Linked DNA regions of Pseudoduganella dura. The protein of the gene in region 2 interacts with the protein of the main gene of each other region in a pairwise test. Links are inferred from orthologs where the notes say so. Each region holds a gene or a part of one and is shown on either strand. Other genes may lie near its edges. The genes, in order: clpB and GJV26_RS07125.

Region 1 (3,514 bases), 3.6 Mb from region 2 along the record:
GATGAGCGGCGGCGGGACCAGCCGGGTGCGGGTGCAGCACGAGGATTTCGACCTTTCCGCCGAGGTGGCGCGACTGCGCGCCGGGAACAGCAAGACCGGCGCGGTGGTCACGTTCGTCGGCACCGTGCGCGACCTGAACGACGGCGCGCAGGTGGCGGCGATGGAGCTCGAGCACTACCCGGGGATGACCGAAGGGTCGATCGACCGGATCATCGACCAGGCTGCCGCGCGCTGGCCGGTGCACGACGCGCTGGTGATCCACCGCGTGGGGCCGCTGCTGCCGCGCGACCAGATCGTGCTGGTGGCCGTGACGTCCGCCCATCGCGGCGAGGCGTTTGCCGCCTGCGAGTTCATCATCGACTACCTGAAGACCGAGGCGCCGTTCTGGAAGAAGGAAGAAACGCCGGACGGGGCGCGCTGGGTGGACGCGCGCGTGTCCGACGATGCCGCCCTGGACAAGTGGCAGGATCCGGCCTGAACTGCGGTGCCGTTCCCTGCCGGCGGGCTCTCCCGACGGGCCTCCCTGAAGTGCAGTGCTTGCGGAGGTAATGCTCCCGGGTGCTTGAAATAGTACGTGCGCATCCGCACTTTATCGGAAGATAAAACAAGGAGCCGAGCACCATGCGTCAAGACAAACTCACGACAAAACTTCAGGAAGCGCTCGCCGATGCCCAGAGCCTGGCTGTCGGCGGTGACAACCCCTATATCGAACCCGTGCACCTGCTGACGGCCCTGCTGAACCAGGACGACGGCAGCGCTCGTTCGCTGCTGCAGCGGGCCGGCGTCAACGTGGGCGGCCTCGCCGCCGCCCTGAAAGGCGCCGGCGAGCGGCTGCCGAAGGTATCGGGTACCGGCGGCAACGTGCAGGTCAGCCGCGAATTCGTCAACATGCTGAACCTGGCCGACAAGGAAGCGCAGAAGCGCGGCGACCAGTTCGTGTCCAGCGAGATGGTGCTGCTGGCACTGGCGGACGATAAATCCGATGCCGGGCGGCTGGCCAAGGAAAACGGCCTGTCCCGCAAGTCGCTGGAAGCGGCGATCGATGCCGTGCGCGGCGGCGGCAAGGTCGATTCGCAGGAAGCCGAAGGCCAGCGCGAATCGCTGAAGAAATACACGATGGACCTGACCGAGCGGGCGCGCCAGGGCAAGCTCGACCCCGTGATCGGCCGCGACGACGAGATCCGCCGCGCGATCCAGGTGCTGCAGCGCCGCACCAAGAACAACCCGGTGCTGATCGGCGAGCCCGGCGTGGGCAAGACGGCCATCGTCGAGGGCCTGGCCCAGCGCATCGTCAACAACGAGGTGCCCGATTCGCTGCGCGGCAAGCGGGTGCTGTCGCTGGACATGGCGGCATTGCTGGCCGGCGCCAAGTACCGCGGCGAATTCGAGGAACGGCTGAAATCGGTGCTCAACGAACTGGCCAAGGATGAAGGCCAGACCATCGTGTTCATCGACGAGCTGCACACGATGGTGGGCGCCGGCAAGGCCGAGGGCGCGATGGACGCCGGCAACATGCTGAAACCCGCGCTGGCGCGCGGCGAACTGCACTGCGTGGGCGCCACCACGCTCGACGAATACCGCAAGTACATCGAGAAGGACGCCGCGCTGGAGCGCCGCTTCCAGAAGATCCTTGTCGACGAGCCGAGCGTGGAAGCGACGATCGCGATCCTGCGCGGCCTGCAGGACAAGTACGAGCTGCACCACAAGGTGGAGATCACCGACCCGGCCATCATCGCGGCGGCCGAGCTGTCGCACCGCTACATCACCGACCGCTTCCTGCCCGACAAGGCGATCGACCTGATCGACGAAGCCGCCTCGAAGATCAAGATCGAGATCGACAGCAAGCCCGAGGTGATGGACAAGCTGGAGCGCCGGCTGATCCAGCTGAAGATCGAGAAGGAAGCCGTCAAGCGCGAGAAGGATGAAGGTTCGCGCAAGCGGCTCGACCTGATCGACGAGGAAATCGCCAAGCTGCAGCGCGAATACAACGATTTCGAGGAAGTGCTGAAGGCCGAGAAGGCCAACGTGCAGGGCACCACGCACATCAAGGAAGAGATCGAGCGCATCCGCCAGGAGATGGAGGCGGCCACGCGCGCATCGAACTGGGGCCGCGTGTCCGAGCTGCAGTACGGCCGGCTGCCGGAGCTGGAAGCGCAGCTCAGGCAGGCCGAAAGCAGCGGCGGAGACGAGAACAAGGACAAGCCGAAACTGCTGCGCACGCAGGTGGGCGCCGAGGAAATCGCCGAGGTCGTGTCGCGCGCGACCGGCATTCCCGTGTCGCGCATGATGCAGGGCGAGCGCGACAAGCTGCTGCACATCGAGGAAAAGCTGCACGAGCGCGTGGTGGGTCAGGATGAGGCGATCAACGCCGTGGCCGATGCGATCCGGCGTTCGCGCGCCGGGCTGTCCGACCCGAACCGCCCGTATGGCTCGTTCATGTTCCTCGGGCCGACGGGCGTGGGCAAGACCGAACTGTCGAAGGCGCTGGCCGCGTTCCTGTTCGATACCGAAGACTCGATGATCCGCATCGACATGAGCGAATTCATGGAAAAGCACTCGGTGGCCCGCCTGATCGGCGCGCCGCCCGGCTATGTGGGCTATGACGAGGGTGGCTACCTGACCGAGGCGGTGCGCCGCAAGCCCTACAGCGTGATCCTGCTCGATGAAGTGGAAAAGGCGCACCACGACGTGTTCAACGTGCTGCTGCAGGTGCTGGACGACGGCCGCATGACCGATGGCCAGGGCCGCACCGTGGACTTCAAGAACACGGTGATCATCATGACGTCGAACCTGGGCTCCCACAAGATCCAGTCGATGGAGGATGGCGACCCGGCCGTGACGAAGCTGGCCGTGATGGCCGAGGTGCGCGGCCACTTCCGGCCCGAGTTCATCAACCGGATCGACGAGATCGTGGTATTCCACGGCCTCGACGAAAAGAACATCGGTGCGATCGCGAAGATCCAGTTGCAGATCCTGGAAAAACGCCTGAAGCGGATGGAAATGGACCTGCAGGTCAGCGACGCCGCGCTGCACAAGATCGCCGAAGCGGGCTACGACCCGGTGTACGGTGCGCGGCCGCTGAAGCGGGCGATCCAGCAGGGCATCGAGAATCCGCTGTCGAAGCTGATCCTGGAGGGCCGCTTCGGGCCGAAGGACACGATCCGCATCGACGCGCGGGACGGCGCGCTGGTGTTCGGCGCCGATGGCAAGGTGGATATCGTCAAGGCGTAACGGCCGGCGATCAGGCAAGCAGGCGCACCGGCGCCGCATCATCGGATGCGGCGCCGGTTTTTTTTCGCAGCGTCCATTGCGCCAGCAGCCGGCTGGCGGCCAGCAGGTCGGCTCTCCCGAATCCTTCGGTATGGCGCGCAACGACGAGTTCGAGCAGTGCCTGCGCGCCGGCCTGTGCGCCCTGGCCGTGCCACAGCCGCGCCAGGCTGGTGGCGGCGCGCAATTCCCAGCCCAGTGCTCCCTGGTTGCGCGCCAGTAGCAGCGCGCCGCGGAACAGGTGCTC
Region 2 (3,074 bases):
CTTGGCCACTTCGCGGCCCACGAAACTCGACTTGCCGGAATCGGCGACGGCGGCCAGGTTTTCCACGGCAGCCGAGCCGCCGGTCGACGCGGCGGAATCGAAACCGGTGGTGCGCACGGTGATGACCTTGACCTTGTCGGACGACTGCACGGTGGCGATCGCGTTACCGGCATAGATCGGGCGCTCGAACGTATCGGGCGAATCGACCCTGGTGATTTCGGAGATCTGCGCCACGTCCAGCTTGGCGGCCACGCGCGGCAGGATGTTCTTGCCGTAGGCGGTGGCGGGAGCCAGGATGTGCGAGTAGTTGCCGGCCACGGCCAGGATCTGCTCGGCCACGTTCTCGGCCAGGCCGTCGGCGAAATGCGGCGCGTCGGCCAGCAGCACTTTCGTGACGCCGGCGATCTGCGCGGCCTGCTGCGCGGCGGCCGCGGCGTTCGAGCCGGCGACCAGGACGTGGACTTCACCGCCGGCTTGCGCCGCCGCGGTAACGGTGTGGTGGGTGCTGCCTTTCAGGCTGGCGTTGTCGTGTTCTGCGATGACGAGTGCGACCATGATGTGTGATTCCTGTATTTAGATGACTTTGGCTTCGGTGCGCAGCTTCGACACCAGCGTGGCAACGTCCGGCACCATGACGCCGGCGGAGCGCTTGGCCGGCTCGGCCACTTTCAGCGTCTTCAGGCGCGGCGTCACGTCCACGCCCAGGTCTTCCGGCTTGACCGTTTCCAGCGGCTTTTTCTTGGCCTTCATGATGTTCGGCAGCGTCACGTAGCGCGGCTCGTTCAGGCGCAGGTCGGTGGTGACGATGGCCGGCAGCGTCAGGGCCAGGGTTTCCAGGCCGCCGTCCACTTCGCGGGTCACGGTGACCTTGCCGTCTTCCAGCTCGACCTTCGAGGCGAACGTGGCTTGCGGCCAGCCCAGCAGCGCAGCCAGCATCTGGCCGGTCTGGTTCGAATCGTCGTCGATGGCCTGCTTGCCCAGGATGATCAGCTGCGGCTGCTCCTTGTCGGCCAGCGCCTTCAGCAGCTTGGCCACCGCCAGCGGCTCCAGTTCGACCGTGGTCTCGATCAGCACGCCGCGATCGGCGCCGATCGCCATGCCGGTGCGCAGCGTTTCCTGGCACTGCGCCACGCCGGCGGAAACCGCCACCACTTCCGTCACCTTGCCCGATTCCTTCAGGCGCGTGGCTTCTTCCAGGGCGATCTCGTCGAACGGGTTCATCGACATTTTGACGTTGGCGATATCGACGCCAGTGCCGTCGGACTTCACGCGCACCTTGACGTTGTAGTCGACCACGCGCTTGACAGGTACCAGGACTTTCATGGGATGCCTTTGGGAAAAATGATAGTGAAATGGGCTAGATTATAGAAGTTTTTCTAGGCCGGTACGGAATTAAAGCACGACCGTACGATTTTAGGTTAGAAGCGCGCCTCTAAAAAGAAGATTGTTCGTGCAATCGGGTCGACAGCAACGAAAGATTTTGCGTGGGACAAACAACGAGGGACAGTCCTGCTGCCAGGAAACTGTCCCCTTGTGTGCTGGTGACGGCGGCCGCAGCCAGGCGCCACCGGAAATGCGTCAGCGGTGCCGCAATCTCACTTGCGCTGCATCAGGAAAGTAAATTCAGCGCCCTGCTGCACGTGCGACAGCAACGGATTGCCGGTCTGCTTGGCGAACGCCTGGAAGTCGCGCACGGAACCGGGGTCGGTTGCCACGATGCGCAGCACCTGACCGCTCTCCAGTTCGGCCAGGGCCTTCTTCGCCTTCAGGATCGGCAGCGGACAATTCAGCCCGCGTGCGTCGATTTCCTTGTGAAATTCCATAATTTCGGTATCGAGTAAAGTTTCGCTCATCAGATTCTCACCAAATGTTGTGCTGATTCAGGACAGTCTACTCCAAAAAGTGCGCCTTGACGCAGTGCACCAAAAGAGTTCCCATCTCGTTGCAAATTTGCAACGTATGATTCATTAATGGAAAGACGAGCTGGAGACAGCGGGTAAAGGCCGCAGTATAGACCTAAAATGCGCCCTGCCGCAGTGCGTCATGAACAAGCCTGGATGCACCGCGGGGTAGCACTGCACCCATGAAACTGGCTCATACCATGGTTGACCCGACTACTTTTGGTAACCGGGAACTGTTCCCATGATCTTGGAGCAGCACGCAATGCGGACGGGTATAGCTTATTTTGCGGATGAGTGCACAGATTGCGCTATTGACTCCTCACATGGCAGTAAAGTGTTGCCCGGCAGCGCCTCCCTGCCGCCCGCGGTGCCTCCTGGTAGCATTGGCCCTGCTCCTTCGCATTGCTTTATCGCAGTGCTTTCTATAACGCAGCTGACGCGCGTCGAGTTGACGCTTTTCCAGCATGCGATGCTCAAAAGAAAAAACGCTCCTGCAGGCTGCTTGACGGATAGAATTGAATAGAATTTCATGTCGTTCCGCTACCTATAATGGCTGGTTAGATCACTATAGGAGGCCATATTGAATAAAATTTTTACTCCACTGATCATTTGCGCCCTGCTGTCGGCCTGCGGCGGCGGCAATAACGATACCAGCCCGGTCACGGCAGCACCTGCACCCGCACCTGTCCCTGCGGCTGTGCTGACCCTGTCCAGCCCGACAATCCGGACCATCGGCAATGGCAGCGCCATTCCGCTGACCGCCAAGCTTTCCACCGCCGGCACGATCAACTGGAAACTGGCACCCGGCGCGCCGGGCACGCTCAGCGCAAGCACCGGCGAGACCGTGCGCTACCTGCCGCCGGCAAGCTGGTCCGGCACGCCCGCCGCCGTGACAGTGACCGCCAGCGGCGACGGCGCCAGCACGGCATTGACGCTGGCCGTGGCACCGGAGCCCGGCCAGCCTGGCGTGACCTGGCTACGATGGCGCAACGAAACCGACCCGACAATGCTTCAAGTACAGGATGGGGGGACGGACATGGCAGGCAATGCCTATGTATTGCTGCAGGTCCGCGTCACGCCAAGCAGAAAAGGGCCGGTTAACCTGGCCAAGATCGCGCCGGACGGCACGATCACCTCCCTGATCGGCACGACGTGGTTCGGTCAGCCCGCCGA

Evidence for each region.
Region 1: the proteins of GJV26_RS07125 (region 2) and clpB interact in binary tests that used the Escherichia coli proteins (3 or more experiments, as listed by UniProt). The link is inferred for Pseudoduganella dura from one-to-one orthologs.

The regions. Positions count from the first base shown.
Region 1 is NZ_WNWM01000002.1:5,211,341-5,214,854, forward strand. What follows is about bases 234-3,431. They hold clpB (ATP-dependent chaperone ClpB), read left to right. Parts: upstream 234-621; coding sequence 622-3,231; downstream 3,232-3,431. Other genes in these bases: moaE (molybdopterin synthase catalytic subunit MoaE), read left to right, coding at 234-478; GJV26_RS22890 (ATP-binding protein), read right to left, coding at 3,242-3,431. Outside these bases: GJV26_RS22875 (DUF349 domain-containing protein), read left to right, coding at 1-5; more of moaE, read left to right, coding at 2-233; more of GJV26_RS22890, read right to left, coding at 3,432-3,514. UniProt on the Escherichia coli protein: Part of a stress-induced multi-chaperone system, it is involved in the recovery of the cell from heat-induced damage, in cooperation with DnaK, DnaJ and GrpE. Acts before DnaK, in the processing of protein aggregates.
Region 2 is NZ_WNWM01000002.1:1,589,735-1,592,808, forward strand. The notes cover bases 210-2,967. They hold GJV26_RS07125 (sulfurtransferase TusA family protein), read right to left. Parts: upstream 1,824-2,967; coding sequence 1,596-1,823; downstream 210-1,595. Other genes in these bases: GJV26_RS07115 (electron transfer flavoprotein subunit alpha/FixB family protein), read right to left, coding at 210-555; GJV26_RS07120 (electron transfer flavoprotein subunit beta/FixA family protein), read right to left, coding at 574-1,323; GJV26_RS07130 (NHL repeat-containing protein), read left to right, coding at 2,482-2,967. In the rest of the region: more of GJV26_RS07115, read right to left, coding at 1-209; more of GJV26_RS07130, read left to right, coding at 2,968-3,074. UniProt on the Escherichia coli protein: Involved in thiosulfate metabolism.